2 regions of the Lysinibacillus sp. GW823-FHT02G10 genome follow, and region 2 is predicted to be linked to the other one. Evidence: riboswitches for the same ligand, from Rfam matches in the RefSeq annotation. Region 2 holds a riboswitch; the other holds the start of a gene.
What was found. Region 2 has a riboswitch for thiamine pyrophosphate ahead of thiT (energy-coupled thiamine transporter ThiT). Riboswitches for the same ligand answer to the same signal wherever they lie in the genome.
Positions count from the first base shown of each region.

Region 1: it holds a riboswitch for thiamine pyrophosphate, as region 2 does, so the genes downstream of both, AC1RFD_RS06890 (ABC transporter substrate-binding protein) here and thiT (energy-coupled thiamine transporter ThiT) in region 2, are expected to answer to the same signal.

Region 1 covers NZ_JBXAJI010000001.1:1,307,515-1,323,952, reverse strand. The annotation lists gene parE (DNA topoisomerase IV subunit B) at 1-285, shown strand, start outside; gene parC (DNA topoisomerase IV subunit A) at 282-2,720, shown strand; TPP riboswitch at 2,829-2,939, shown strand; gene AC1RFD_RS06890 (ABC transporter substrate-binding protein) at 3,093-4,088, shown strand; gene AC1RFD_RS06885 (thiamine-binding protein) at 4,090-4,380, shown strand; gene AC1RFD_RS06880 (ABC transporter permease) at 4,380-5,153, shown strand; gene AC1RFD_RS06875 (ABC transporter ATP-binding protein) at 5,128-5,877, shown strand; gene AC1RFD_RS06870 (TatD family hydrolase) at 5,867-6,616, shown strand; gene brfA (ribosome rescue factor BrfA) at 6,643-6,819, opposite strand; gene AC1RFD_RS06860 (solute symporter family protein) at 6,917-8,461, opposite strand; gene AC1RFD_RS06855 (DUF485 domain-containing protein) at 8,470-8,808, opposite strand; gene AC1RFD_RS06850 (solute symporter family protein) at 9,290-10,843, opposite strand; gene AC1RFD_RS06845 (DUF485 domain-containing protein) at 10,844-11,179, opposite strand; gene AC1RFD_RS06840 (SCO family protein) at 11,765-12,361, shown strand; gene AC1RFD_RS06835 (ArsR/SmtB family transcription factor) at 12,551-12,886, shown strand; gene AC1RFD_RS06830 (NADP-dependent oxidoreductase) at 12,918-13,916, shown strand; gene AC1RFD_RS06825 (GntR family transcriptional regulator) at 14,178-14,849, shown strand; gene AC1RFD_RS06820 (4-hydroxyphenylacetate 3-hydroxylase family protein) at 15,128-16,438, shown strand, end outside.
Region 2 covers NZ_JBXAJI010000008.1:20,627-37,064, forward strand. The annotation lists gene AC1RFD_RS19360 (aminopeptidase) at 1-189, shown strand, start outside; gene AC1RFD_RS19365 (hypothetical protein) at 330-464, shown strand; gene AC1RFD_RS19370 (beta-class carbonic anhydrase) at 645-1,208, shown strand; gene AC1RFD_RS19375 (GNAT family N-acetyltransferase) at 1,281-1,868, opposite strand; gene AC1RFD_RS19380 (polyphosphate kinase 2 family protein) at 2,029-2,853, opposite strand; gene AC1RFD_RS19385 (TspO-related membrane protein) at 3,053-3,766, shown strand; gene map (type I methionyl aminopeptidase) at 3,796-4,551, opposite strand; gene thiT (energy-coupled thiamine transporter ThiT) at 4,714-5,274, opposite strand; TPP riboswitch at 5,409-5,516, opposite strand; gene AC1RFD_RS19400 (magnetosome magnetite crystal formation protein family) at 5,642-5,965, shown strand; gene AC1RFD_RS19405 (small protein YxzF) at 6,021-6,143, shown strand; gene AC1RFD_RS19410 (AAA family ATPase) at 6,184-9,264, opposite strand; gene AC1RFD_RS19415 (exonuclease SbcCD subunit D) at 9,261-10,418, opposite strand; gene AC1RFD_RS19420 (SGNH/GDSL hydrolase family protein) at 10,559-11,461, opposite strand; gene AC1RFD_RS19425 (aminopeptidase) at 11,493-12,722, opposite strand; gene AC1RFD_RS19430 (DEAD/DEAH box helicase) at 12,724-13,872, opposite strand; gene cuyB (cysteate racemase) at 14,088-14,789, opposite strand; gene AC1RFD_RS19440 (carboxylate--amine ligase) at 14,786-16,018, opposite strand; gene AC1RFD_RS19445 (C39 family peptidase) at 16,074-16,438, opposite strand, start outside.

The DNA.
Region 1 (16,438 bases), on a different contig from region 2:
GCCATCAAGAAGGTTGGAAAGGGTTACATATTACAGCGCTATAAAGGTCTTGGTGAGATGAATGCAGACCAACTATGGGACACAACAATGAACCCTGAAACACGGACATTGATTCGTGTCACAATCGAGGATGGTGCACGAGCGGAGAGACGTGTCACGACGTTAATGGGTGATAAGGTGGAACCACGTCGTAAATGGATCGAAGCCAATGTAGACTTCGGTATGGAGGATGATTCTAACATTTTAGAGAATGAATTCATCCAACAAGAGGAGGACCAAGCATGAGTAGTACAGAAAAGTTTCAAGATTTACCGTTAGAAGAAGTAATGGGTGACCGTTTTGGTCGCTATAGTAAATATATTATTCAAGACCGCGCGTTGCCTGATGCACGTGACGGTCTTAAACCAGTACAGCGCCGTATTTTATATGCGATGTTTACGGAAGGCAACACACATGATAAGCCGTTCCGTAAATCCGCAAAAACAGTGGGTAATGTAATTGGTAATTATCATCCGCACGGCGATAGCTCTGTGTATGAAGCGATGGTACGGATGAGTCAGGACTGGAAGGCACGTCATATGCTCATTGAGATGCACGGGAACAATGGCTCGGTAGATGGCGATCCTCCAGCTGCAATGCGTTATACAGAGGCGAGACTATCAGCTATTGCCGCTGAAATGCTTCGAGATATTGGCAAGAAAACGGTCGAATTTGTGCCAAACTTTGATGATCAGGATATGGAGCCAACTGTATTACCAGCACGTTTTCCTAACCTTTTAGTCAATGGCTCTACAGGAATTTCCGCTGGTTATGCGACAGATATTCCGCCACATGCCTTAGATGAAGTACTGGATGCTGTGTTGATGCGCTTAGACAAGCCTAATGTTACTGTAGATGAATTGATGACGGTGATTAAAGGACCTGATTTCCCAACGGGTGGAATCATTCAAGGTGTTGATGGCATTAAAAAGGCGTATGAAACAGGTCGTGGTAAAATCATCGTCCGTGCACAAGCAGTTGTTGAACCAACCAAGGGTGGTAAAGAGCAAATTGTTATCACTGAGTTACCATATGATGTAAATAAAGCGAATCTTGTGAAAAAAATTGATGAGCAACGTGTAGATAAACGACTAGAAGGCATTGCGGAAATTCGTGATGAATCAGACCGTACAGGCTTACGTGTCGTAATTGAGCTGAAAAAGGATGTACCAGGACAAGGAATTTTACAGTACTTGTTTAAAACAACTGATTTACAGGTAGCTTATAATTTTAATATGATTGCCATTCATAATCGTCGTCCAACGATGATGACATTGCCATTATTGCTAGATGCGTATATTGCCCATCAAAAAGAAGTGGTAACAAACCGTTCCATTTATGATTTACAAAAGGCAAAGGATCGTTCTCATATTGTAGATGGATTAATTAAAGCTCTTTCCATTTTAGATGAAGTCATTGCGACGATCCGTTCTTCAAATGATAAGAAGGATGCGAAGCTTAATTTACAAGCAAAGTTTGATTTTACAGAGGTACAGGCAGAGGCCATTGTAAGCCTGCAATTATATCGTTTAACGAATACGGATATTACAGAGCTTCGTCAGGAACAGGACGAGTTAAATAAGCTAATTGCGAAGCTAGAGGGGATTCTACAAAGTGAAGCAAAGCTAGTGCGTGTTATTAAACAAGAGTTACTAGATATTAAGAAACGCTTTACAGAGCCTCGTCGCTCGAAGATTGAGCAAGAAATTGAAGAAATCAAAATTACATTGGATGTCCTTGTGCCAAGTGAAGAGGTTGTCGTAACAGTAACGAAGGATGGTTATATTAAACGTACATCCACACGTTCTCATGCCGCTTCAAACGGGCAAGATTTTGCCATGAAGGATTCAGATTATTTATTGTATGAAGCAAATTTAAATACTCAGCACCATCTACTGCTTTTCACAAATCGAGGCAATTATATTTATCAGCCTGTTCATGAGCTGCCTGATATACGCTGGAAGGATCTCGGCCAGCATATTTCAAGTATTGTGCCAACAGGGGAAGATGAATCCATTATTGCGGTTTATGGCTTCGAAACATTTGAACAGCCAAATACGTATGTCTTCACAGCCACAAAAGATGGCCAAATTAAGCGCTCACCACTCGCAGACTATGCGGTAACACGTTATTCAAAGCCAATTAAAACGATGAACGTCAAGGCTGGTGATGCGATGATCTATGCATCATTTGTAACAGATGACGTGGAGCTGATGCTCACAACGGATACAGCCTATGCGATTCGTTTCCCTATGGAGGAGTTACCAGTTACAGGTGTGAAAACAGGCGGTGTGAAAGGGATCACACTAAAAGATGGAGAAGCCTTAGTTGGAGTCAATGTGTTACAGCCTGATGTTACCCACTATGTAGTAATTGTGACACAGCGTGGGGCCGTAAAGAAAATGAATGTCGCTGAAGTTGAAGTAGCGAGTCGTGCAAAACGTGGACTAAAAGTATTAACAGAGTTAAAAGCAAACCCTCACCGAATTGTGGCAGTTGTTCAAGCAACAGACGAGGAGCAGGTTGTGATTGAAACTGAAAAAGGTGTTCAAGAGATGATTGACGTACAAGCATTGTCTCGTGCGGATCGCCATTCCAATGGTTCATTTAAAGTGGATATTGCAACAGATGGAGCAATTTCTCATGTTGTAACAGCCAAAAAAGAACAGAAACCAAGCTAAAAGCATGCCCAGCCTCTTAGGAGCGCAGGGCTTTAAGCTCTATTCAAAAATAGCACCTTGTCATTTAAGTGAAACTATGGGTATAATAATCATCGAAAAGTTCATAGCGAAAGAATGTAGGGGGGCTAGTAATTGCTAGCTGAGATTGTGTCCGGTAGACGCTGACCCTTTGAACCTGATTTGGCTCGTACCAGCGTAGGGAACATCTATTCAAAAAGCAAAGTTTTGAAGATTGATTGCAATACGTCTGGGAGGAATCCTAGGCGTTTTTTTATGTTTTCAAGCAACAGCTTGCCAACATTGTATACGCTTTCTTCTGGTAACAACATTCATTCATGAACACTTTCATATTACAAACTGGGAGGCTTTCGCATGAAAAAATGGTTTTTTATTTTATTGGCAGCACTATTGACATTAGTAGGCTGTAGTGACAAGGATGACAAGCAGGCTGCAGACAAGCTGAAAAAGGTGTCTGTGGTACTGGATTGGACGCCGAATACAAATCATACAGGACTATATGTTGCCAAAAAACTCGGTTATTTTGAGGAACAGGGTTTAGATGTTGATATTATTATGCCTGGTGAGGCGGGCGCAGATCAGCTTGTTGCTTCTGGAAAGGCGGATTTTGGCGTGAGCTATCAGGAAGGCATAACACAGGCACGAGTCCAGGATGTGCCGCTGGTCTCCATCGCAGCAATTATACAGCATAATACATCTGGCTTTGCTTCTATTGCTTCAAAGGGCATTACATCGCCAAAGGATTTTGAAGGTAAAACCTATGGTGGTTGGGGCGCGCCATTAGAGCAAGCCGTTTTACAATCACTCATGCAAAAAGAAAAGGCAGATATTAATAAGCTAGATATCGTCAATGCAGGGGATTTAGATTTCTTCACAATGATGGAAAAAGATATAGATTTTGCTTGGATTTATTATGCATGGACTGGGATTGAGGCTGAGCTGCGTGGGGAAAAGATTAATATGCTATATCTTACAGATTATAGTGATCAATTGGATTATTATACGCCAGTTTTAGCTACAAATGAAAAAATGATACAGGACAACCCGGATGTAGTCAAAGCCTTTGTGGCAGCTGCATCGAAGGGCTATGAATACGCAATTGAAAACCCAAGTGAAGCGGCTGATATTTTAATCGAAGCAGCTCCTGATTTAGATAAAGCGTTAGTGCATAAAAGTCAGGAATGGCTGGCTGATAAATATCAGGATGATGCCAAGCAATGGGGAGAGCAAAAGCTTTCTGTGTGGGAAAATTACGCGAAATGGATGTCAAGCAATCAAGTACTAGAGGGCGAATTTGATGCGAAAAAAGCCTTTACTAATGATTTCTTACCTAAAAAGGAGGCCAAATAAGATGGCAAATTCATTAATCAGTGTACAAATCATTCCGAAGACAGAGAAATATGAAGATGTTATACCATATGTCGATGCAGCAATTGCGGTGATCGATGCTTCTGGGGTGAAATATGAGGTACATCCATTGGAAACAACGATGGAGGGTGAGCTTTCAACATTGCTCCAAATCATTGAAAAAATGAATGAGAAGATGATTGAACTTGGTGCCATTAATGTCATTACACAAGTGAAAATTTTATATCAGCCAACGGGTATTACGATGGATACATTAACGGAGAAATATCAGTAATGAAACGTGCATTACAGAAGGGAAGGACGATAATTTTTATCGCCTTCCTCTTGTTCATATGGGAACTAATCGTGCGGTTTGCTGAAGTTCCTCATTGGTTAGTACCCACACCAAGTAGTATTTTGTCAGAAGCCATCCAGTCGTATCAAACCTTTCTACCACATGCATTCGCTACAGTACAATTAGCTCTACTAGGTTTGGCCATTGGCATCGCTTGTGGGCTAACGGTGGCAATAGTGTTGCATCGATTTACATTTATTCGAGAACTGTTTTATCCAATTCTTATCATGTCGCAGAATGTTCCTATTCTTGTCTTGGCACCGCTCCTTATTATTTGGTTTGGCTTTGGCTTATTACCGAAGCTTATCATTATTTGTCTTGTGTGCTTTTTCCCGATAGTCATTGCAGCGATGGATGGATTTAGACAAACAGTTCCAGAATTAAAGCATTATTTTGCCATGATTGGTGCTACAAGGGCACAAACCTTTTGGAAGCTGGAATGGCCTTATGCCTATCCTGCTATTTTTTCAGGCATTAAAATTGCGGCTACATATAGTGTGATGGGGGCTGTGATTGCGGAATGGCTTGGTGCAAAAAAGGGTATTGGTGTTTACATGACCCTAGCCCAATCCTCCTTCCGTACGGATCGCGTATTTGTGGCAATTTTTGCGATTGTTCTCTTGAGCTTACTATTGTTTAGTGGTATTCGTTTAATTGAAAAATTCATGGTGAAGGGAAGAGGCTATCATGCTCAGCATTCAAAACATCGCTAAATCCTTCGACGCGCTCAAAGTCCTTGATCAACTTTCTTTTGACGTCAAGGATGGAGAGTTTGTGGCCATCGTTGGTCCTTCAGGCAGTGGTAAAAGTACACTTTTTCAATTAATTGGTGGTGTTTCGCCAATTGATCAAGGAGCCATTTTATTAAATGGAGAGGATATCCAACAAAAAAAAGGAACGATTGGCTATATGCCACAGCAGCCATGTCTATTACCCTGGCGTACAATAGTAGAAAATGTCACGCTTGTAGAGGAATTACAACATAAACCAAATGTTGAACGTGCCAAGGAATGGTTAGAAAAGGTTGGTCTTGCCTCTTTTATCCATGCCTACCCGAACGAACTGTCTGGAGGCATGCAGCAGCGTGTGTCCTTTATTCGAGCAATGGTCAGTGATAAGCCGATTTTATGCTTAGACGAACCATTTTCTGCGTTGGATGAATTTACTCGACTGGAAATGCAAGCATGGCTTTTATCTATCTGGGAGGAGTACCGCAAATCCATTCTATTTGTTACACATAGTATTGAGGAAGCTCTCTTTTTAGCAGATCGCATACTTGTTTTAACCAAACGTCCAGCTACCGTTAAAAAGGAAATCATCGTGCCGTTTGAAAGACCTCGGAAAGAGGAAATTCGACATTCTGCAGCATTCACAGCGTTAAAGCAACAATTATTTATGTATTTACAGGAGGAAAAGGGTGATATGTATGTTGATTGATGCGCATATTCATTTGGATCAGTACACCGATGAGGAAATTCCTTCCTTATTAGAAGAAGTGAAAGCTGTAATCGCGGTTAGTATGCAACTTTCCTCTTGTGAAAGAACGTTGCGTTTATCGAATAGCTATCAGCAAGTAAAGGCTGCTTTTGGCTTTCATCCTGAACAGCCTTTACTAAGTCCAAATGATGAGACAGCTTTATTTGATTGGATTCATTCGCATCAGGATGATATGGTTGCTATTGGTGAGGTGGGTCTACCTTATTATTTAAAACAAGAGCAAGCGATTGATGAACGTCCCTATGTGGCGCTATTAGAGCGTTTTGTTGTATTGGCGAAGGAGCTGGACAAGCCAATTGTGTTACACGCAGTATATGAGGACGCCCATATTGTGTGTGATTTGCTGGAAAAGCATCACCTTCACGAAGCCCATTTTCATTGGTTTAAAGGGGATGAAGCTATTGTGAAGCGCATGATAGAGCGAGGTTATTTTATTTCCATTACGCCAGATTGCTTGTACGAAGAGGAAATTCAACAGCTAATTCATGCTTATCCCATTGAACTAATGATGGTAGAAACGGATGGACCTTGGCCGTTTGAGGGACCGTTTACGAAGAAGCGTACATCTCCCTGGATGATGCACTCAACGATTGAGGTGATTGCCTCCATCAAAGGGCTATCAACACAGGAAGTGGCCAAAATTATTACACGAAACACGAAAACATTTTATCGGCTTTAATAAGAAAAAGCAGTATAGGGTACGAGTTATTCGTCCTTATACTGCTTTTTATATTTCGTATAATCATGCTCTAATTTTTCGTTTTTTGTTTTCGTTAGACGTTCATGTGTACTAAAAGAGATAGATTGTCGATTTTTTTCAACATCTTTACCAACTGTGCGTTTAATGTGCATCCGCTTCTTTTTAGCTTTAGATTGTGACATGAGCATCGCCTCCAATTCATTTTTAATTCTATAGTAGCGAATAGGGAAGAAAAAGTAAAACCTCGTAAGCAAGATACTTACGAGGCTGTCGAGTGTATTAGTGAGATACGTCCTGTACAGAAATACCTGTGTTTGCTTTAACGTCAACTTCACGATACTTCGCATCATCTGTTTCTTTAGAAAGTAATGTGCCGATGAAACCACCAAGGAAACCAAGTGGTACAGAGATTAAGGCTGGGTTCGTTAACATAATTAAAGGATCACCAACGAAAATTGCCTTACCTTCAACTGGATTCCAAACGTTTGGAGACATAGCAACTAATACTAACGCAGAGATTAAACCTGTTAACATCGCAGTAACAGCACCCGCTGTATTAAAGCGTTTCCAATAAATTGTGTAGATGATAACTGGAAGGTTAGCAGATCCTGCGATACAGAATGCTAAAGATACTAAGAATGCAACGTTTAATGTTTGTGCACCAAGTGCTAATAGGATAGAAATAACAGCGATTGTAATCGAACCGATACGAGCTGCAAGAACTTGCTCTTTTTCTGTAATTTTACCCTTTTTGATAATTTGTCCATAAATATCATGAGATAGGGCAGATGCACCAGAAAGTACAAGACCTGCTACTACCGCTAAAATTGTTGCGAATGCTACTGCACAAACGAATGAGAATAGAATGTCGCCACCAAGTGCTTCTGCAAGAAGTGGGGCAGCCATGTTACCAGCAGCGTTTGCTGCGATAATATCTTCTTTCCCAACGAATGCTGCTGCACCGAAGCCTAAGAAAATTGTTAGAACGTAGAAGATACCTACGATCCAAGTAGCCCAAATAACAGATGAACGAGCTGTTTTCGCGTCTTTTACTGTGAAGAAACGCATTAAGATATGTGGAAGACCCGCAGTACCTAATACTAACGCAATTAACATAGAGATTGTATCAAGTCCATTTGTATATTTAAGACCTGGGTTTAAATAAGCAGCTCCACTGTCAGTAACCGTTGTCATTTCTTTAAACATTGTAGAGATACTGAAGCCGAACTCTTTTAATACTAAGAACGAAATAATAACTGTACCCAACATTAAAAGACAAGCTTTAATAATTTGTACCCAAGATGTTGCTGTCATACCACCGAATAGTACGTAAGTTGTCATCATGAATCCTACGATTAATACGGCGATCCAATAGTCGATTCCTAAAAGTAATTGAATAAGTGCTCCTGCACCAACTAGTTGTGCAATCATGTAGAATAAAACAATTGTAATAGTGCTTAAAGCAGCTGTTCCACGGACTTTGGCGTTATCAAAACGCGCTGTAATCATGTCAGCTAATGTAAATTTCCCAAGGTTACGTAATGGCTCAGCAACGATATATAATACCACTAAGTAAGCTACTAAATAACCAATAGAGAAGAAGAATCCATCAAATCCAAATAATGCTACAGCACCAGCGATACCCAAGAAGGATGCTGCTGATAAGTAGTCACCAGCGATAGCTAGTCCATTTTGCCAGCCTGTTAAGCCACCACCAGCAGTATAGAAATCACTTGCTGAAGATGTACGTTTAGATGCCCACCATGTAATAACTAATGTTAAACCAACAATGGCTACGAAGAAGAATATGGCTGTAAGACTCATTCCGTTACTCATCGGCGGCCACCTCCGTTCTCGTATTCAGCGATAATCGCTTTTGCTTCTCTATCGAAGCTGTTTGCCTTTGCTACATATAAATGACATAACCCCCATGTCATGATGAAAAGACCTGCTGCATAGATCCACACCCAAGTAATTTCCCCAAATGCCTTTTGGTGTAGAATTGTCGTGTACGATGTCAGAATTGGTAACAACATGTATGCCGATAAAAATATGGCAGTCATTGACCAAAGAAAAGAGTTCTTTCTTCGTACAAGAGACTTAAATGATTCTTGATTTGCAATTGAATCATAGTCAATCACGATACCTTTTTTTGCTTGATTGTTCGCCATTAACATTCCCCATTTTGTGTATATTTTTTCTACCTCAAGACTTGATTTTGCTAGTTTAGTGAATTCACATTTTCATTTTATGTAACAGTTCACAAAATTGCAATACATTTCAGAAAAATTATGTAAAAAAAATTTTTCAGAAAATACTCTTAAGAGAGAAAAAATGGCGCAAAGCCAAGAATATAAAGGGTTTTAGAAAATTCAGATAAATAAATGAAGTGAAGAGAAATCTAGATTCTTAACAAAAAATGAAGGGTAAATTTACAAAAAAATCTTGTTTTTTCAATTAAAAATAAACACTATTTACCTAGTGAAAATTGGATTTTTTCTGTTTTTTGGAAGTGAAATAATATTGTTCGATAAATAAATTGGTAGATATTGAATAACAAAAAAGGCGAAAAACTCGACCAAAAATCGAATTTTTTGCCTATTTTTTTGCATTTTTTGAATTGAGATTCATTATGCAGGAGGTGTATAAATATTAATGTGAAATATCAGAGACAGACACGCCTGTATTTGCTTTCACACGAATTTCTTTATAAATACGTTCTGCTTCTTCCTGTGGCACTTTGTTAGATGAAAGAACAGTACCTAAGTATCCAGCAATAAAGCCTAATGGAATCGTAATAATCGCTGGAACAGCAAGTGGCACAAGTGGTTGTCCAACAAAGATAGCCGCACCTTCAACAGGGCTCCACACATTTGGTCCCATTGCTCCTAAAATTAAACATGATACTAACCCCGTTACCATCGCAGTTACAGCACCTGTAGAATTAAATTTCTTCCAATAGATTGTATAAAGGATTACAGGTAGGTTTGCTGACGCACCGATACAAAAGGCGAATGATACTAGGAATGAAACGTTTAAGCTTTGTGCAAACAGAGCGAGAATTATAGACACGATCGCAATCGAGATAGAGCCTGTACGAGCTGCTACTACCTGTTGCTTCTCTGTTAATTTACCGCCCTTAATGATTTCTCCATAAATATCATGAGAAATGGCTGAAGCCCCTGTTAGTACTAAACCAGAAACAACGGCTAAAATAGTCGCAAATGCCACTGCGCCGATAAATGCCATCAATACATCTCCACCTAAGTAATGCGCAAGAAGCGGAGCAGCTGTATTACCAGCCTTACTTTCAGCAAGAATTTGATCTAAACCTACAAAGTTTAATGCACCGAACCCTAAGAAAATTGTTAATGAAAAGAAAATAGCTGTAATCCAAGTTGTCCAAGAAATAGAGGCACGTGCTGTCTTTGCATCCTTTACTGTAAAGAAACGCATTAAAATATGTGGTAAACCAGATGTTCCTAAAACTAAAGCCATCATCATCGAAACGGAGTCGATTGTGCTTGTATACTTAATTCCAGGTACAAGGAACTTTTCGCCATGATCTACTGCAATTGTGTCGAACATCTTCATAAGAGAGAAGTCAAATTTCATTAACACTAAAACCGCTAATAAACCTGTTCCGAATAATAATAGACTTGCTTTAATGATTTGCACCCAAGAAGTCGCTGTCATACCACCAAACAATACATAAGTTGTCATCATAACACCGACAATTAAAACGGCAATCCAATACTCAATACCGAATAATAGCTTAATCAATGCACCAGCACCAACTAGCTGTGCAATCATATAAAGAATTACGATAATAATGGTACCAGACGCTGCCACACCACGAATTCGCTTTTCATTGAAACGAGCCGTTAACATATCTGCTAACGTGTAGCGGCCTAAGTTTCGCATTGGCTCAGCAATGACATAAAGCAGCACTAAATTCGCTACTACATAGCCTACAGAAAAGAAGAAACCATCAAAGCCAGTTAAGGCAATTGCACCAGACACCCCAAGAAAGGCTGCCGCAGATAAATAGTCACCAGCAATCGCAAAGCCGTTTTGCCACCCCTTTAAACCACCACCAGCAGTGTAAAAATCAGCCGCAGAAGATGTACGCTTTGCTGCAATATAAGTAACAACAAGTGTTAAGCCAACAATAGCTAAAAAGAAACCTATAGATACGATATTCATTTATTTTCCACCTTTCGCCTGATACTCTGCAAGAACAGCGGCTGCAGCTTTATCGAATGAAGCAGCTTTTTTTACATATACTGTACAAAGCACAATGGTCATGATAAATAATCCTGCAGAATAAACCCATACACCCGTAATATTTCCGAAGAATTTTTGTTGTAGTACAGGCTGGAAAGCAAGAATCGGAAGCAGGATATAAAGAATTAAAAACACTGCTGTAATCGAGAAAAGAAAGGTATTTTTCTTTTTTACAAAGCTATTAAACGATTCCATTGCTTCAATTGCATGATAATCAATTGATTGGGCCTGTTTTTTGCTTGAAACATTCGCCATTATTTTTCCCCCTAAAGTTATATATTTCTGTTTTAAACGACATATTTCTTTTTCGTTCGTCGTTATATTCACTTATTTTATGGGGGAGAATCCTATAATGCAATACTAAATTTTGAGTTTTTATAATTTTTAGTCACTTCTGTTTTGTGGAAATAACATAGAAATAATAAGGATTTATTAGAAAAATTCTGTTTAAAAGAGCGTGCGGTTTTCTGATGAAATAATATTGTTAAAATAGTTTGTTGTTGATAAAAATGAATGTAGGAGAAAATACAAACATAAAAGAGAATTTTCTGTATTTTATTATTCTGCTATTAAATTCCAGGGGAGCTTGTTAAGTAGAAATAATTTGTTATATAACAATTATCTGAGATTTTGGGAAATAACGAAAATGATAAAAAAAAGCTATGAAAAAATTTTTAAAAAGGATGTGTCATTTGGAAGAATTAGTGAGGTGGAATTCCAGAATCAGTTAATGTTCACATGTTATACAAATAGCCATCTGGGTGTAAGTCCATTATCTTGTGTTTAGCTTCTATAATGAATAAAATAAGGTGATGAAATGAAGGGAAGTGGGCACCACTAATGACAAAGAAAAGTATATTGCTAGTTTTAGTTCTAGCATTTAGTAGCATTCTAGCTGCTTGCGGTAGTTACAAGTTTGAACCAACATTAAATCTCGAGGTTCAAGATTTCACAGTAACAAATCAAAAAAATGAACAAGTGACCCTAGATGATCTTAAAGGTAAGCCTTGGCTAGCCATGTTTATTTTTACAAACTGTACGACAATCTGTCCACCCATGACATTTAATATGACAGAAGTTCAACAAGCATTACAGGATGAAGGCCTTGAAGATTATCAAATTGTGGCATTTAGCGTCGATCCAGAAGTGGATAAGCCTGATGTTTTAACAAATTACTTAAATACGTATAATGTTGTAGATGAAAGCAAATGGCAGCTACTAACTGGCTATCAACAAAAATTCATTGAACAATTTGCACGTAAATCATTTAATTCATTAGTTAAAAACGATCCTAACTCAGACCAAGTCATACATATGTCGAGCTATTATTTAGTAAACGCAGACGGCACAGTTGTAAAAGACTATGATGGCGCGACAAACGTACCAGTTGAAACAATCGTTGGAGATATGAAGGCTCTTATTAAGGAGAGCAAATAACACAGAAGTCCATGTGACTTCTGTGTTTTTTTATGGAAAGAGGGGAAAGTAAGATGTACGCCTTTAAAAATCATTCGTCTCGATTTACTTTCCCAATATTGCAGCGAATACGGCAATATTATATCGTTATATGCAGCAATGGTTCATTAACTTAAACTATTCAACTGATTAGTAAGAGGAGGGATTTTAATGAATAAACAGGACCAGCTTAACTTGATTAAGGACGACTTTATAAATTCTCAAAAGGTACTATTAGCAATTGGTGATGAAACCAGACAAGCTATTTTAATGGTATTAATGAGCACAGATTGTCAAACGGGATTGCGTGTAGGTGAAATCACAGAACAAACACATCTATCTCGACCAGCTGTGTCACATCATCTTAAGATTTTGCGAGATGCTGGTGTTATTTTAATGCGCAAAGAAGGTACAAAAAACTTTTACTATATAGATATACGGACAAAACTAGGTTCGTTAAAAAATCTGGTGTTGGATATTGAGACGTTGTTAACGGAATTTTATTGACAATATAGTAGGTTATCTGGAGGAATGAACGATGAAAGCAATGGTGATAGATCAATATGGCAAAGCCCCAATGCACATGGCAGAAGTGCCTACACCTGAAATAAATGAATATGAGGTACTTGCTGAAATCCATGCAGCAAGTATTAATCCGATTGATTTTAAAATCCGTGATGGGAAAGTAAAGCTGTTAATCCACTATAAAATGCCACTGATCCTTGGAAATGATTTTTCAGGAGTCGTCGTAAAGGTTGGCGTAAAAGTGACTCGCTTTAAAGTAGGAGATGAAATTTATGCACGTCCAAGGAAGAGTAAAATTGGTACTTTTGCGGAATATATCTCGATTCATGAAGATGACATAGCCCTAAAGCCTAAAAATTTGAGCTTTGAGGAAGCTGCATCAATCCCACTGGTTGGCTTAACGTCATACCAAGCTTTACATGACATCATGCAATTACAAAAAGGTCAAAAGATTTTAATTCATGCTGGCTCTGGTGGTGTAGGTACCTTTGCTATACAACTAGCAAAAGTAATGGGTGCCTCAGTGGCAACAACGGCTAGCGAAGCTGGTGCAAACCTAGTTACATCTTTGGGTGCAGATAAAGTGATTAATTATAAGAAAGAAAACTTTGAAGCTATACTGAAAAATTATGATGCAGTCTTTGATACGCTTGGAGGAAAGACCTTAGAAAAATCTTTCGAGATTATCAAGGATGGTGGAAAAATTGTCTCCGTATCAGGCACGCCGAATGCACGTTTCGCCAAAGAATATGGTTCAGGATTTTTCAAAACATTATTATTTTCAGCAGCAAGTCATAAACTGACCTCACTTGAAAAGAAATATCATGCTCAATATTCCTTCTTATTTATGAAACCAAGTGGCGATCAATTACGCATAATCGCCGATTTAATTGAATCTGGTAAAATCAAACCAGTCATTGATAGAACTTTTTCATTTGAAGATGCTCAAAAGGCGATGGAATATGCGGAGTCAGGTAGAGCAAAGGGGAAGATTATCGTAAAAATGAAATAGTCTTTATGTTCCCTGAAATTCTTTAATTCAAACAGCCCTTTTCAGTTTTCACAGTTCTTGTTTTGCAGGATAGATGAGATTGGAAAAGGGCTGACTGTTTATAGCAGAGTTAAAATTTCAGAAAAAACAAAAAATAATGTTGACTTATAATAAAAGTGTTTTGTATTATGTATACATAAAACATAAAGAGTTTAAACCATTCATATAAATTCAAATTTTTAATTTCGTATGGTAAAGACTTAATAAAAAGGATGGATTATTATGGAAGGGGCAAAATTAAAGCCGATTGAGAAGGAAAAAACAACGCAAGACAAAGTGTATAAAGAAATTAAAAAAGCGATTTTATACGGTGGTATAACGAGTGATGAGATCTTTACAGAGGTTCAATTAGCAGAGAAATTAAATACTTCAAGAACGCCAGTAAGAGCAGCTCTTCAAGACTTGATAAAGGAAGGTTTACTTGTCTCTATTCCCAGAAAAGGAATGACTGTAAAAAAACTGACGGAAGATGAGCAAAAAGAAGTGTTCTTATTAAGAAGTGCTATTGAAGTGGAGGCAGTAAAGAAGCTAATTGAAATCATAACATCTCCTGAGCAGCTAAAGTCACTCAAGCTAATTTTGAAGCAACAAGATGAAGCGCTCCAAAATGATGATGCTATCCGATTTATTGGGTTAGACCATGAATTTCATTTGTCGCTTACAAAGTTGGCTAAATTCACGATAATGGAACAAATTTTGACCAATTTGCACAATCTAACACAGCTAATGGGCTTAAGAGCAATTAGGCAGCCTGGAAGAATGAAAAGTGTTTTAGTTGAGCATCAACAAATTATTCAAGCTATTGAGGAAAAAAATCCTGATTTAGCTTCAAAAATGATTTTAAATCATTTAGAAAAAACAAAAGAAACATTAATGGTTATTGATAATAGCTAATAGTCATGAATGCTTTGAAGGGAGGTGTTAAGGAAGTTACTACTATCGTGTAGGGTGTACTTCAATGAAGATAAATTTTAAAGCGTGAGAGGTTTACTTATTTGTTCGGTGTAAGCGCTTGCGTCTTCGTCCATGCTGAATTATTGTAATTTTTTGAATTATTTCAGAGATTTATGTATACACAATACAGTATACAGAATACTTGATTGGGTTCATTAATTTCTGAAAGATTGTCTCTTATAGCTTCTATTTAAACAACACATGGGGAGGAATTAAATATGGTGAGAACAAGTCAAGAGTACTTACAAGCATTGAAAGACGATCGTGTGATCTACATAAATGGGGAAAGAGTCAAAGATGTAGCAACACATCCTGCCTTTAAAGGTATTACAAATACAATTGCAGGTTTATATGATTTAGCGTTAGATGAATCAAACAATATGATTTATCAAACAGAAGATGGAACGCTAGCAAACAAAATTTATATGATTCCCAAGAGTCGTGAAGAACTGAAAGAACGAAGATTGGCCATTTCAAAATGGTCTGAGGCCACTTGTGGTTTTGTTGGAAGAAGCCCTGATCATGTTGCTAGTTTTTTAGCTTCATTTGCTAGTGCACCTGAAGTATTCGAACGTGGAGGAAAAGCCTATGGAGAAAATGTTTTAAATTTCTATAAGCATGTACGAGATAATGATTTATATGTAACGTACGTAATTATTCCTCCTCAAATTGATCGAAGTAAAGCAGCTCATGAACTAGAAGATAAATACCTTCCTGTAGGCGTTTATGAAGAGGTAGAGGACGGTATTATTGTGAGAGGTTCTCAAATGCTTGGTACAGCTTCAGCAGTATCCGACTACTTATTTGTAAGCTGTCTTACGCCACTCCGTCCTGGGGATGAAGACTATGCATTATCCTTTGTCTTACCGATTCACGCGAAAGGATTAAAATTCTATGCAAGACCTAGCTATGCGGAAAAATCACCGAGTACATTTGATTATCCGTTGTCTTCTCGTTTTGATGAAAGTGATTCGTTAGTGGTTTTTGATGATGTATTTATTCCATGGACAGATATTTTTGTGTATAAAAACATTGATATTGTAAGAGCTCAGTTCCATGAAACACCAGCTCACGTATTAGGCAATAATCAAGCTCAAATAAGATTTAGTAATAAATTGAAATTCTTAATTGGTGCAGCACGTAAAGTAACAGCTATGAATGGCATTGATAAAATTCCTTCTGTTCAAGAAAAGCTAGGTGAGTTGGCATCCATTGCAGCTTCTGTTGAAGGTAACCTATTAGCATCCGAATATAACTGCACGATTGATAAAAATGGGGTCGCTCGACCAGATCCACGTTTCCTGTATGGTGTAGTTGGTCAACAGGATATTATTTATGCGTCTACGATTCGGATTTTAAGGGAGCTTTGTGGTGGAGGTGTTTTACAATTACCTTCTTCCTATAAAGAAATGATTAATCCTGAGACGAAAGATGATATCTATCAATATATTCGTTCAACTGGAGTTGGAGCTGAAGAGAGAATCAAATTATTTAAGTTAGTGTGGGATATCATTGGCTCAGAGTTTGGT
Region 2 (16,438 bases):
GGTAGTGCATATGCTTTTTGCATTGAGGGCGGCAAAGAAATGACTTCTGAGGAACTAAGCGCACATGGTCTCAATCAAAGCTTGACACATGTAGACTTTATGATTGGCTCTACCAAAATGAATATAGATGGAATAACACATGATGATCAAATAGACCCAATATTCCGTGATGGAAATTGGGCATTCTAAATAATCCATTCCTACTAATAGTATTCTAGGCTAAGTATGTTAAGGTTGTCATAAATTATCCTTAGATTTTCCTAGTAACCTATTGTATAATTGTTTTAGGGAATTTTAGTAGATCATTTAAGTAGAGAGGAGCTCTAATAATGTTCATTACAACTGTTCTTGGCTTTTCAGCAGTTTTATTAATTTCAACGGGATTCTTCATCCACTACCTACAAGTTGGTTTAGATAGCAAGTCTTCAGTAACTGTAGATCCAAAGCCAAACGAAAAATTTTAATGTGTAAAAAACAGCTACTATTTATAGGTAGCTGTTTTTTTATAGCTTACAAGTTATTTCATCTACTAAAGCGTATGAAACTGCTCCTTTATTGTAAAAATTATCTGAATAAAGTCTTTATTGTTTGCATATTGAAAATTTTGCTCTACAATATTTTTTGTAAGGAAGGGAGCAATATTCATGACAATGTTACAAGATATTCTAGAATTTAACAAAGAGTTTGTACAAGAAAAAAAATATGAGCCATTCATCACTACGAAATATCCTGATAAACGTATTGTTGTTTTATCTTGTATGGATACTCGTCTTGTAGAGCTTTTACCAAAAGCGATGAATTTGCGTAATGGCGATGTAAAAATAGTGAAAAGTGCTGGTGCGTTAGTGAGCCATCCTTTCGGTGCAGTTATGCGTAGTTTATTAGTTGCTGTCTACGGCCTACAAGCTGATGAAGTGTATGTTGTTGGACATTATGACTGTGGTATGAGTGCGGTTGATCCTGACGCCATGCTTAGCGAAATGGTACAACGAGGCATCGATCCAGAAACAATCAAAATGTTGGAATATTCTGGTTTTGATTTGAAAGAATTTTTACGAGGTTTCGGTGATGTAGCAACAAGTGTTAAGAAAAGTGTCGATACAATTCGTAATCATCCATTAATGGTAAAAGACGTACCTGTTCATGGTTTAATAATTGATCCAAATACAGGTCATCTAGATTTAATTGAAGATGGAAATAAACAATAAAATTATTTCTTCATACATTAATAAAAGAGCAAGTGCCTATCCTCTCTATGTGGAAGATAGGCACTTATTTTTCTATTCATCCTCTAAACGTGCATACATATAGTGATCTACCCAATGACCATTGATATACAGTAGCTTTCTTAGCAGACCCTCCTGCTGAAATCCAGCCTTCTCTAATACACGCATGGAGGCATTATTTTGTGTCGATACGTAGGCCTCTACACGATGTAGACCAATTTGTTCAAATGCAAATCGGACCACCATATTCACAGCTTCTGTGACAATGCCCTTTCCAACATAAATCTCATCCATCGCATAGCCAACAAATGCACTCGAGTACGGTAAGCGTTTGACAGCATAAAGTGCAATATGCCCTATTAGATTATTTGTACTATGCTCAAAAATACCAAAAGTAAATTCACGCTTAGACTCCATTAAATAGAGACTTTCTTGAATTTTTTTGTATTGAGCATCGACTGTATAGTATTCAGGTCTTTGCAGTGGCTCGTATATAGACCAAAAGTATTTATTACGGCTTACGAGACCCGTTAAACTTCGTGCATCTTTTTCTTGGAATGTGCGGATGTAGCATTTTTCCCCCTTTATTGTTACCACATTCCCACCCTTTTTTCTTAATAGATTCCAAATTTTAAGCACCATTTCTCCACACTAGCCTTCCAATAAAAATCAATACATTTCTCTTTGTTTCATTGGCTACAAGCCATAATTGCAAACCCTATTTATATTTCATTGTATGTAAAAAAACAGGCTGCTACAACCAAAACAGCTTATGTCTTATTGTCATAGCAGCACAATTCAATTATTTAGTTTTTTGTTCTTTCTTTTTCTCGTTTACTATTTCTAAGCTGGAGGAATCAGCATCCTCTAGTTGAGTATTGTCTAACACATTTGTTAAATGAAGACCACGCCTTTGAGCCTCTCGTTCAATGTGTGCAATAGTTTCCTGTAGCACCTGAACACGTGCATACTTTTTGTCATCTCCAGCGACTAAGACCCATGGTGCATCTTTTTTATCTGTCTTTTCAAACATCGCATTTGCTGCTTCAATATACTGAGGTGTTTTATCTCGATTGCGCCAATCCTCGGCTGTTAACTTCCAAGATTTATAAGGGTTTTGTTCACGTTCTTTAAAGCGTTTTAATTGCTCCTCATCTGAAACATGAAGCCAGAACTTAATAATTATGTAATCTCCTGCAGTTAAAATCTTCTCGAAATTATTAATTTCTTCATAAGCACGAGACCATTCATCCTTTGTTGCGAATCCTTCGATGCGTTCTACTAGTACGCGGCCATACCACGAGCGATCAAAAATAGCGATTTGCCCATGTTGAGGCAATTTTCTCCAAAATCGTTGTAAATAATTGTAGCGTAATTCATGAGCTTGAGGAGCAGAAATAGGATGTACAACATAACCGCGGGGATCGACACGTTCGATTAATCGTTTAATAGCGCCACCTTTACCAGCTGCATCCATTCCTTCAAATACCAAGATCAAGCCAATCTTGTTTTTTAATAAAAATTGTTGTGCGTTCAACATTTCATATTGGAGTACTTTTAATTTCTTTTTATACATCTTTTTGTCTAGTTCAACAGTTAGATCTAGATTTTTCAAATTTTGTGTCATGAAACTTCACTCCTTTTATTTGGCTATTCTTATTGTACTAAAGAAATATATGGATGCCTATCAGACATGGTAAATTGTAGGTATTAATAGTAAAACAACACGATACATTGTTGGAAATTTCCGTTATAATAAAAAAAGTGACAGTACTATACTTATTTGTCTTTTCCCTATACAATCTAACACGAAGGGAGAGGAAAACATGCCTCGGTTTATCTTGATGACAATCTCTTATCTTGTCTCAATCATCCTAACCTTTTCATCCTTTTTCGTGAACATCAACGGTCAATCTTCGCTAGAAATCGCTAATCGTTTTTCTGTTGTATTTGCACCAGTTAGTGTAAGTCATGTAATTTGGATTATCATTTATTTTTTGCTCGGTTATTGGTTAGTTATGAACATGAAAAAGACAACTTTGAAACAGTCTGCGCTTTTTAGTTGCATAAATATATTACAAGCATTGACGATATATGTCTGGCACCATGAGTTATTTATTGTTTCTCTTGGCATTACATTACTCTTAGTCTTGTATTTGTTTATGTTGTATAATACGTACCCTCTTCAGGACAAATCCTTGTTTGGTCGTATTCCTTTCTCTATTTATTTAGCATGGATGACATTTATTTTTATCACAAATACAAGCTTTACGTTAACGGCTTATGGTTGGAACGGCTTTGGTCTTAGTACGCCTCTTTGGGCAGTGATTTTACTTACTTTAGGAGGAGCCATTGCGCTACATATCCGTTTCCATCACTTTGATGTTGTGTATCCAAGTGTTTTTATTTGGGCTTATATTGGAATCGCCATACATAATGGTTTTGATGAGCTACTTGTCACTACAGCTGCTTTATTTTTATGCGGTGTTCTCTTTGTTGGCATTTTATTTATTAAAAAAAATCCTGCCTACCAAAAATAAATTGGTTAGCAGGATTTTTTCATTACATCCTATTCTTCGTCTAATGACGTTAAGATAATTGGTTTATCTTTTGTTACAATGACTGAATGTTCGATTTGTGCTACAAGTGATTTATCAGGCGTCACGAATGTCCAGCCATCACCTGCTTCTACGATATGCTCTGCATTTGCTGAGATAAATGGCTCAACCGCAAGGACCATACCTTCTTTCATAATAGTAGTATCCCATGCATCGTAATAATTTAAAATATGGTTTGGTTCATCATGTAAAGATTGACCTAAGCCATGACCTGTTAAATTCATAATAACAGTTAACCCATTAGCATTTGCCTCGCGTTCAACAGCTTTACCAATTTGATTTAATTTAGATCCAGCCTTTACCTTTGTCATTGCTCGATCAAAGGCACTTTTAGCAACACGGCAAAGCTTTTCTTTGTCCTCATAGCCATCACCCACAACAAATGAAATACCTGTGTCAGCAAAATAGCCATTTAAAGAGCCTGAAACATCAATATTTACGATATCTCCCTCTTGAATAACACGCTTTCCTGGAATACCATGTGCTACTTCTTCATTGACGCTAATACATGTATACCCTGGAAAATCATATTCTCCCTTTGGTCCTGAAATAGCGCCAGCCTCTGCAAACATGCGACCAGCAATTTCATCAAGCTCAAGTGTTGTAACACCTGGTTTTGTGGCAGCTTTCATTGCTTCGCGAATTTCAGCACAAATGCGTCCTATTTTTTTAAAAGCTTCAATCTCTTCTTGCGTTTTTACAATCATGTATAACGTCCCTTTCATCTAATATCTATTCTTTAATATAACATAACTTTTTATGCGTATAACGATAAACGCTTTAAATATTGTATGCTTTCCTACTTTGCAAAGTGCTAAAAGAGTTATTCAAGACAAAAAAGTCCCTCCACTCACGTGAAGGGACTAGCATTAAGCTTTTCTTTGCATTAATTGGGGAGCGGCTGTGAATAAAAGAACACCAACGACAGCCGTTAAAATGGTTGCTGGTAGCATATATGTACCATTGTAGATGATGGAATAGATCCATGCATTCTGGTCACCCGCATATTCGGCAAAAAATACAGCACCAGCAATTGTATGTGCTGTGTATCGTAAGAAGCCCGCGATAACGGTACCTATGATTATATAAAGTGCCATTTTTGTTTTGTTCATATGTTTAGCAGCGTCTAACACTGGTCCACGTACAAGCGCCGCTAATCCTACAACAGTAAAAGCAACACCATAATCTAGTAATCCTTGTAGCCAGTGCACGATATAAGAACCAAACATTGTTTGCATAACACCCACAAGTAGTCCCGTAGTAAGACCAGCTACTAAGCCCCAGCGAAATGCTATTAACATAATCGGTACCATAACAAGACTAACTGAGCCGCCTTGTGCCCATACTTTAAAGGAAACCTGATCCAGTACGAGACCTATCGCTGCAAAAATCGCAATCTCCACTAGCATTAATAGTCTTTTTTTGTCCATACATATTCTCTCCTTTGTTCCGATGTAGGATACAAGAGCAGGAATAGAAAAGCGCTGATATGTCTCTTTCTGACACCTTTTTTCCTTTACGGACGAAAAAACGATGTCAGGACAGAGCCTCACATCGTACAAGTGTCGGTTTCTATCCACATCCCTACGCAAGCGTTAACTTACAGGTTCGAAGAGTCAAGGCATTACGTGCCCAGTCTCAGCTGACATCATCAGCTCCCCTTGTGGTCGTTACATCTGAATTTATTTGAACACTCTCATTGTACGCAAAGGATTGAAGGATTACAACCTTCCATACATCATTTTTTTGAAACTTTGCTGTTTTTCATGCGTAAATATTTAAAAAGGAGGTACAACTATGGAGAATCAAAAAATTTTAGCTGCCTTTAGTTATCTTAGTATTTTCTTCGCCCCTTTTATCGTTCCATTAATTGTATATTTCGTGACTAAAGATAGTGATGTAAAAAAACATTCGATTCGTGCACTTGTCTCTCATTTAGTTCCTTTTGTTTTTGGCATCCTGTTCTTTATTGTCTTTGTTTTTTCCACATTTAGTTTAGATCCAACCTCCAGTAATAATACAGTGATGATTATTTGGTTTGTTTCATTCGCCATCTATGCTCTCGTCTCACTAGGTATTGTGATTTGGAATATAATTCAGGCTGTTCGTGTTATCCGTTAATGTTTTATTTTTAAGTGAAACAGGTAGTAGTAATTGTAAAAGGAGCTGTTTTGGGATGAAAGTATCAAACGTTGTAAAAACTGCCGTTAAGTTAGCACCTATTGTTATTCCTATCGTAAAAAAAGTAATGGCTGCAAAAAAGGGCACAACGCCTACAACCACAACTCGAAAAAAATAAAACGGAGGCGTATTCCTTTTAGAGGAAATACGCCTTCGTTTTATTTCACTTCAAAATGGGTTTGACTATGGCCATTTAATGTTTTTTCCACATGTAAAACTGCTGGCATCGCAGATTTCAATTCAGGCACATGCGAAATAACGCCAATCATACGACCAGAATCCTGCAAATCAATTAATGTATCGATTGCTTTATTTAGTGATTCCTCATCGAGCGAGCCAAAGCCCTCATCAATAAACATCGTTTCAATATGAATATTACCTTGGTAGCTTTGAATCACATCTGCCATCCCCAATGCAAGGCTCAACGAAGCATTAAACTTTTCGCCACCTGATAAAGTTTTGACATCTCGTAATTGATCTGTATAAGCATCATAAACATCAAGACCAAGGCCACTTTGCTTCGCATGCTTTTCTAATCTATCTGAACGTCTAAGCTCATATTGACCGTTTGATAAATGATACAGACGTATATTGGCAGCTTCTGTAATTTGATCTAAGTAGTTAATTTGTATATAACGCTCAAAGGATAGCTTTTTCGAATTTTGTCCATTTAATAATCCATAGAGCTCCTTTACTCGTCCTGCTTCTTGTTCAAGTAAATGAAGCTCTTTCGCTATTTCTTCCACCCTTTCACTAAAGCCTTGGCATGCTTGTATAAAGCCATTCATCTGTTGCAAACGTTTAAATGCTTCCTCATAGGAAATTCGCTGCTGTTCTACTCTTGCTTCCATCGCCTCTAAATCTTGCTTCTCTTTTCCTTGAAGGTATGTAGCCCCTTCGGTAATCTGAATTTGCAACGTGTGTACTTGTAAAGCATAGTCGCTACATGCTTTTCGAAGTGCATCCAATTGTATGGCACTCCGTTTAGCAGTTGCATAAGCCTCATAGCTTTCGAAACCTATTTCTTGCATATCTGCTGAAAATTGCTGAAGCTTTTCATTCATTTTAAGCTGTAATTCCTCAAAGGACTGTTTGGCAATTTCTACAGTTAGTGTTGCATTGCTAGCTGCTTCCTTTGCTGCATGCAAATTTTCTTGACTCACTTGCCAACTTTTTTGAAGCTCTTCTTTCTGTTTACTAACTTCATTTAGTTGTTGCTTTAATTGCTGTAAAGTTGGTAAATTAGGGGGCATCTGCTTAAGTTGTTCGTCTACAACCGCTTGTAATTTTGTCCATTCTTTTATCTGCTCTGCTAAATATTGCTCTAGCTTCATATGCTTATTTCGTAGCTGCTCTATTCGGTCATGCTGATGCTTTATTTTTAATCGCACATCAGCTAATTGATGTTGAATAATTTTTAATGCAGCAATCTCTTGTTCCACTTCATGTAAAGTAGCGGTGATCTGTGGTTGGTCTTCTTGTTTAATATGCTGAGCCTCGAGTTGTCGCCATGTATCTTGAAGAAGTTGCTGCGCTGATGCTAAAAATGCCTCTTTCTCTAAATACTTACGCTCGTCTGATGATGCCTTCGCTCTTAATGCTTCCACTTGAGCAAGCTCAATAACTTCCAGTTGCTCATTGTGTGCTTTTTGATGTGTCATACTACCACAAACAGGACAGGGTTCTCCTTCCTTCAGTTGTTCTGCTAAAATACTAGCTTGACTTGTCAGCCATCGTTGCTGCAAAAGTTGAAGAGCCTCTTTACTTTCTTGATAGAGACTTTCTGAAGCAGCTACATCCTGCTTAGCTAAATCAACGGCATGTTTATATTTATCTGCTTGCTTGATTAAAGCAACCTGTTCCCGTAGTTTCGGTAATTGTTCTAAATAGCTTTCATAGGGTTCAACCTGTTTTTCATAGCCTTCTAATGATTGAGAAAAATGATGTAATTGCTCTTGTTCATTTTCCAAAAGTTTGACGTTATCATTTACTGCTCGTTTTGCATTTTCAGCATATTGCTCCGCTATTTGCAGCTGCTGTATATTGTTTTCATAGGCTTCAAATTTCGGTAATAGCGCTAACATCTGCATTTCCTGCTGTAAGATTTGCTGTCGTTCAGATTCTTTAGCCTGCTCTATCTCATAGTTTTCTTGCGCTTCTTGCAACTTTTCTTGTGACTGCTGTTGCTTAACCTTTGCTTGTTGAAATGCTATCTCTTTAACATTCAGTTCAGCACGTAAATCCTTGCATTGTTGTTCGAGCAGCACAAGTCGCTCTGCTTGTTCTGCTAAAGCAATCTCCTTCTCCTTTGCTTGGTATAAATCCTGCTGTTGTAAAAGCATTTGCAGCCGTTGCTGTCGATTAGCTTGTTCATCAAATTGCTCATTTAGCGTTTTTGCTAAGCGATAATATTCCTGCTCTTTTTGATGAAGGCTATATGCTTCTTCATAGTATGACTGTTCATCTTCTCCACATTTCTTATAGTAGCTAAGCTCCTCATCAAGTGCCTCTGTCAGTTGATGTAAATTTTCGGTATTATCAGCAATCAATGTAAATAAAGCGGAAGAACGTTGTGGTAAGGCGCCCACAATTTGACCTAGTAAATGTTCCTTTAATTGTTTGGCACGCTCAAGATCACTTTCTGCTTCTTTACGCTTGGCATCAAGCTTTTTCGCCATGACACCGAAACGATCTGTTTTAAAGATTTTCCGTAAAATTACTTCTTTATTTGTTGAATCAGAGGTTAATAGTTTTCTAAATTCACCTTGAGGTAGCATGACAATTTGGCTAAATTGATCTTTTGTGAGACCTATGATTTCCTGCACTTTCTTATCGACTTCAAGCGTTTGCTGTTTCTCTACAATGCTATAATCTAGCTTTCCGTCTTTTACTTCTGCTAGCTCTATTTTCTTTCCAGTAACCGTTTTATTTTTTTCTTTAATATGACCTGGCTGTCGTACTATTTGATAGACCTTTCCATGCATTTCAAAGACGAGTTCTACAGCTGTATAAACTTCATCATGTGCAAAGCCGCTTCTTAGTAAAGCTGTATCCTGCCGGTCCTCCCCACTACCTGATCCGTAAAGAGCATAGCAAATAGCATCGAAAATGGTTGTTTTACCAGCACCAGTTTTTCCAGAAATGGCAAACAATCGATGCTCCCCTAGCTCTTGAAAATCAATTACTTCCGTGTCTTTATATGGACCAAACGCTGTAATTGTTAACTTTAAAGGCTTCATTTTACAGTCTCTCGCTCCTCATCTAATAACTCCTGTAACATCTCTGTGAAGAGGCGTTCCGTATCTTCATCAGGCTGAATGCCAATAATATTGGTGAAGAATGAACGGAATAAATCAATATCTTCTAGTTTTTCAGCTTCTACTACTTGTAGTTCACGTGGCATATCTTGTCTTAGTACCTTCCGCTCCACATGCATAGCGTGCGGAAATACACTACGAATACGTTCCATCGGTGAAGTCACAGATATTTTATCCGTCAATCTAACAAATACATAATCCTCACTTGGTGTGAGCGCTAATAACTCCTCTAATTGACCTTCTACTACTCGTAGATCTCTTCTTGGCACAAGCTTTCTTTTACTTACTGTGGTGTTACCTTGCTCATCTAATTCGATGATTAAAAATCCTTTCTCATGTAAATGCTCAGATAACGAGTACTTTAAGATAGAGCCTGCATAGCGTATGGTTTCGTTTAAAACAAAATGTGCCTTATGTAAGTGCCCAAGCGCCGTATAGTGAAAAGGTTTGAATAAAGCTGCATTCACACAATCTGAGCCTCCAATGGAAAGGGGTCGCTCGGAATCACTAGTATTTGCTTTCTCCTCACCATACTTCGTCACAAAGGCATGTCCAACAAAAACATGACGCTTACTTGTGTCCATGTCTTTCGTGATATACTCAATAATTTTTTGCATGGCGTCTTGATGAGAACGGATTGATTCATCTTCAAAGATGTTGCGAATAGCAGCTGGCTCTGCATAGGGCACTAGGTGAAAATGTACTTCCCCATGTTGATCATTCAAAATAATAGGGGCATGATTTTTTGTAAATTGGCCCTTAATATATAAACCACTATCACTCATTAAACGGCTACCAAAATTTAAACGACCTGCACTATCATGATTTCCCGCCACTGCTAGAACAGGAATCTTCTTCTCTAATACTATTTTCGCTAATACATCATTTAGTAAATTAACTGCCTCAATAGGAGGCATCGAACGATCATATAAATCACCTGCGATGATAATTACATCTGGTTTTTCCTCATCAATCGCTTGTATAAATTGTTGAAGAATATAATGTTGATCTTCTGTCATATAGACACCTTGAACAAGCTTTCCTAAATGCCAATCTGCTGTATGAAATATTTTCATTCTAGTACCTCCTAGTCTTCTCTATATTTTAGCATGACTATTCCCAATCTAGTGAACACTAAAGGTTTAGTAGTTCTAGCCAAAATTGGTTTTCATAGAAAAAAGCATCTTATAAGTAAGATGCCTTAGATACCTGCTATTTAGATATATTTGATAAATGCCTTATATCCCGGGAATCCCTGAATTACGTAAGTCATACGAGGAGATTGATGTTGTGTCACATTTTGCTTCTGAGGTTTCGCTGATGATTGTTGCTTTAGGATTTCCTCAAATGACTTGGGATTTGGCTTTGGCAATTCTGCTGAAGAGATGTTTAAAGCATCACTACCACTATAAACTTGTAAAAATGAGTTAGCCATTTGTCGATAGCCTTCAATATTTGGATGAACATCAGCACTATTTGGTAAGTAGTTGGTTGCATTCAATCCAAAGGCATCATAGACATTTATATAAGCTGCGCCAGCTATCTCTGCTTGTTGTTGTAAAATCGTATTTAATCTAACTAGCTGGGCATTGGTTCCTTCTTTTTGCGTCGGATGAACTGTTGGATAAGCAAAATAATACCCTATAACATAGATTTTTGCTTTAGGCGCACGTTCTTCTAATTCATCCAAAATCGATAGCATATTTTTTCTTGCCAAATTTAAAGCGTAATCTGCCTGAAGCTGTGAAAAAGCTAAGGTCCCTGCATTTGGGTTTACCTGGACAAGACGTAATAAATCATTAGCCCCTGCCGAAACTGTAATAAGCGTCGCATTTGCTAATAAATTTTGCGCTTCCTCAGATCGTATTCGTTCTAATACATCTGTCGTAGTAAAGCCAGGAAAAGCAAGTTCTTTTGTATAAAATGATAATTGACCAATCGAACTTAATTTCATGGCAATCAAATCACTATACCCTACATCAATTTCTTTGTAGGGTGTTTGACCTGCTGCTAAGGAATCGCCAATAGCCACATAGGTTTCTGTTTGAGCAAAAGCAGATGAAACCCAAATTGTCATGAATACTATTGTCATACCTATCAAGCTACAAAATCGTTTCATCTGCTTCCCTCTTTTCTTATTGACTAAAAATTTAAAATGCCCAGCTACCCTTGCGGAAAATTGGCTCAACCGTACCATCTGGTAAAATACCATCGATGTCCATTTCACCACTGCCAATCATGAAGTCTTCGTGTGTCACAGAAATATTGGCACCCAATGCTTCAAGTTGACCGTTTTCTAGGTCTCTACCACCCTCTAAGCAAGTCGGATATGCCTCACCAATAGCTAAATGGTTTGAAGCATTTTCATCAAACAGCGTATTAAAATATAAAATTTCCGACGCTGAAATTGGTGACTCGTGAGGGACAAGTGCTACTTCACCTAAGTAGCTTGAGCCTTCATCCACTTGAATAAGCTCTTGCAATAAATCATGTCCTACTTCTGCCTCTGCCTTAATAATTTTGCCCTCTTCAAATGTTAATTTAAAGCCATCGATGATATTGCCCTGATAGACTAATGGCTTCGTATTACTAACATAACCGTTTACACCTTGTTTCATTGGCAGTGTATAAACTTCTTCTGTTGGCATATTGGCCACAAAGACATTATCTTCTGGTGTTTTACTACCACCAGTTAGCCATTTATGTTGTGGTGCTAAAGCGATTGTTAAATCTGTACCAGGTGCTGTATAGTGAAGCTTTGCATACTTTTTATTATTTAAAAGCTGTGCACGAGATTCTAAATTAGCTACATGCTGACGCCAATTATCAACGGCATTGCCTTCTCCAATATGAACCGTTTTAAAGATAGCTTCCCATAATGCAGGTACTTGCTGCTCCTCTGTTAATTGAGGGAAAACCTTTGCTGCCCATTTAGCTGAAGGAACTGCTACGATGGACCAAGCAATTAAATCCTTCATGACTGCATTGCGATAGTTTTTCAATGCTGCCCCTGATACTTTTTGATGTGTTGCTAGTCTGTCTGCTGGAATTCCTGTTAGCTTATCAGGATCTGCTGCATCAATCCATAATAGAGCTCCTTTACGTTCAATCAGTTCATCACGCATTTTCACAACCCATTCAGGGAAGCGATTAAATTCCTCATCGGATGCATGCTCAAAATAAGCACGATCCAATTCATCATCGGAAAAGTTTACATGAACACGGCCTGCCCCAGCCTTGTAAGCCTCTTTTACAACTAAACGGGCAAAATCTAAAGCATCCACAGATGTATTGACTAATAAGTACTGGCCTGGTTGGATATTCACCCCCACTTTTACTGCAAGCTCTGCATATGCCTGTAATTTCTCTTCAAATGTCATACTATTTCCCTCGCTTCTGTCCAATTGTTTTAGAATTACCTTCAATCAGCTCGCCATCATGCCATATTTTTTGCACAGGCTTGCCCGGAATTTCCCTTGTCCATTTTTTATAGGTTTTTTCATCACGATAAGATAATAAGGTTAATACTTCACCATCAGCTCCAGCACGCCCAGTACGACCAGAACGATGCAAATACTGTTCAATTGTTCGTGGGACATCAACATGAATAACATGTGTTAAACCTGCAATATCTAAACCACGAGCTGCAATATCTGTTGCAATTAAAATACGTGCATCTCCTTTACGGAATGCATCTAACGCTTTTTTACGTTCTTCTTTCTTCATATCAGAATGGAGCGTGACAATCGGTGCTGAACGGTATTGTAGTTTTGTTTCCTTCATTAATAATTGATCGATATTATTAACAAAAGCCAACGCTCTTAAACCCTCTGTATGGGAAAGTCGGCGCAGGAAATCCGTTTTATCACGTTCTTCTACCTTCACAAAAGAATGGACAACTTTACCGACCTTTAACATGTCCTCAGGCTTAATTTTAAAACGCAGTGGCTCAAACATCATACGACTTGCCACTAATTCAATTTCCTCTGTAATCGTAGCCGACACAACAACAACTTGTCGGCCATAGGCAGAACCTTCGATAAAGGATTTGATTACAACACGGTATTCACGACTTAGTAATTGATCACATTCATCTAAAATAACTGTTTCGACTTCTTTGAGTTTTAATTTTCCTGCTCGTGCTAATTCGTTTAAACGACCAGGTGTGCCAACAACAATCGTTGGCTTTTTCTTCAACTTTTCAATTTGACGAGCAGAATTGGCACCACCAATCAGCTGTTGAACAGTGATGTCTGTTCCAGCTGTCCACTCACGAATAACTTCTACGATTTGCATAGCGAGCTCTTGCGAGGGAGCTACAATCAGTCCTTGTGTTTGCTTTTTTGCCCCATTCACTTTATTTAATAATGGTAAGACATATGCTAACGTTTTACCTGATCCTGTTGGTGATTCCGCCACAATATCTTTGCCTTCAAGCATAGCTGGTATCATTTCATCTTGAATTTTCATGGGTGTTTCAAAGTTCCATTTTGCTTGTAGTTCTTCTTTTAATAAATTTATGACTGACATGTTATTTCCCACCTTCTATCTACTTGACACTAGTTTAACACACTCCGTAGGTTCCTACTTTATATGTACGTAAGCAATTGTCTAATCGTTTCAAGAGAACATTGCTTCCTTTCATAAAAAATCTGCTTCACTCAACACGGAAAGTAAGCCTGTCCACAACTCTTTCAAGAATTGTAGCTTACCCGTGAAAAGCAAGCAGATTCTTTTCAATTCAACTAATCGACTAATTCATAACCACAAGCTAAAATGGCACATTCAGCTAAAACGATTAATGAATCAATATAAATGTCACTTAGCTTTAAATCTCTGTTTACAACAGATAGCTCTGTACAACCTAATACAATTCGATCACAATTTAGTGCTAGCATCGCCTCTTCTATCGGTTGCCAATCTTCTAGCGTAACATCCTTCCCAGCCTTGACATAATCATAAATGATCGACATCACATAGGATCTCATTTCATTATCTGGAACAACTGGTGTAATACCAAACTCCTCAAGTGCTTCCTGATACATCCGTGATGTTAACGTGCCTGTTGTTGCTAAAATACCTACTCGCTTTGCTCCTAAATCAGCAGCACGCTTCGCTGTTTCGCGAATCATATGCAAGACAGGTATAGGAGAACCCTCTTCAATTTCTTGATAAAACGTATGCGCCGTATTACATGGGATCGCTATTATGTCTGCTCCTACCGAAGCTAATTTTTTTGCATCCTCAATAATGACTGGAACTGGATTATCCTTTGTATTATCTAAAATAAAGGCCGTACGGTCAGGAATATTTGTATCATTATCAATAATGGTATGTAAATGATCCTGATCTTTTTGTGCTTTCGTACGTCTTACAATCATTTCTCCTATAAACATTGTTGCAAGTGGACCAACGCCACCAATTATACCTAAAGTTTGTTTTTTCATGTGTTAGACAGACCTTTGTTATTAAAATATTTCTTATAGCTACGATAAAAGCTTAAATTATCAAGCGTGACATTCAACCAACGTTTTGCATTCATATCCTTATAATTAAAAATAGAATCTGTAGCCATACCTTGACGAATTAAACTTTTCGCCTCCATTACTAGTTGTTCATTTTGAACATATTTGAAAAGCACACCATTCGGTACAATTGTCCAAAGATGCTTGTTCCTCACATATGTTAGTTGTTGTTTACTTCCTCGAACATAATCGTTCGCTACATACTGCATTAAATTAAAGCCACTGGCCGTCACATAATAATTGGAAAGTTCATTATGTAATTCAATACTCAACAATTTATATTGACCATCACGATCATCATATTTCATATCAAATGTGGCAAAGCCTTGGAATTGTATCGCTTCAAGGAATAGCTTAACATTATCCATTAATTCCTGATGATAGGTTGTCATAATCGCTACATAACGTCCTATCCCTTCTGGAGAATGTTCTTCTAAAATAGGGTTTCCTACGGCAAGAAGTTTTGCCTTCCCATCTTGTCCTATATATGCATTAACAACACGCATGTTAGCGTCTTCACCTGGTATATATTGTTGAATCATCAGATCATCACGATAAGCTGATTCTTTATAGATAGCACGTAATATACTGTCCTTTTCGTCCTTATCATATGCAATATATACTTTTTTCTTACCAGGAAAAATACAAGTAGCATATTTTGTCATATTCATGGGCTTAATGACAACTGGATAATCAAATGGCATGTTGTAGTCTTCATAATCATTCACCGTGCATACATGTGTAGCAGGGTATTGAAAACCAAATTGTGCACATAGCTCATACATGCTTTCACGAGTTAAAAGTTGATGCGCAAGTGTGGCGTCTACATAGGGAACTAGAAAATCCTCTGCTAACTCTTCTTTGTGTTCTACGATTCTTTTGACATAAAATTCATCACAGGCTAATAGCAGTAATTTTTTGTCTCGGAACTCCTCCGCTATGGCTTTTAGGGCGGTCACAAATCTTTCTTTGATATGAAGTCGCGGTATCTCGCGAAAAGTCCATAAATCACTTTGTTGAATTTTTTCCATGTTCGTATGGTTTAGTGCAAGTGGCTTCACACCATAGGCTTCGTAAAATGCTCGGGCCATGCCATAAGCATTCATTTCATCTCCAAGTAAAACAGGTAAAAAAACGTGCTCAATGGCCATTCTACTCAACTCACTTTTACTTTTTTATTAGTGTAACATACTAATGATTTATAGCTTATTTATGAACAGCTACAGCTTGTTTGCCTAATTCCTGATAACTTTTGAAAAATTGATCGACATTGTAAGTAACATACCCTTTTAAAGGATCCATTACGACTACCTTATCACCTAAATGTCCCGTTAAGACGACTGCATGTAAGTTCATAAAAGCATCATGTCGAGTCGTTTCCCCTGTATAAATCCAGCCTCTTTCTGCTTTTCGTTTAGGCTTTGATAAATCTAGCGTTACCCATGTCACGACAGGAATACCTTCACGCACAAGCTGTAAAATGTCATCCTGTGAGGCGTTACTCATATTTTTGACATGTAAGTCAGCTTGTTTATCTGTAATAACTGCCTCAGCCGCTTTGACAATTGGAG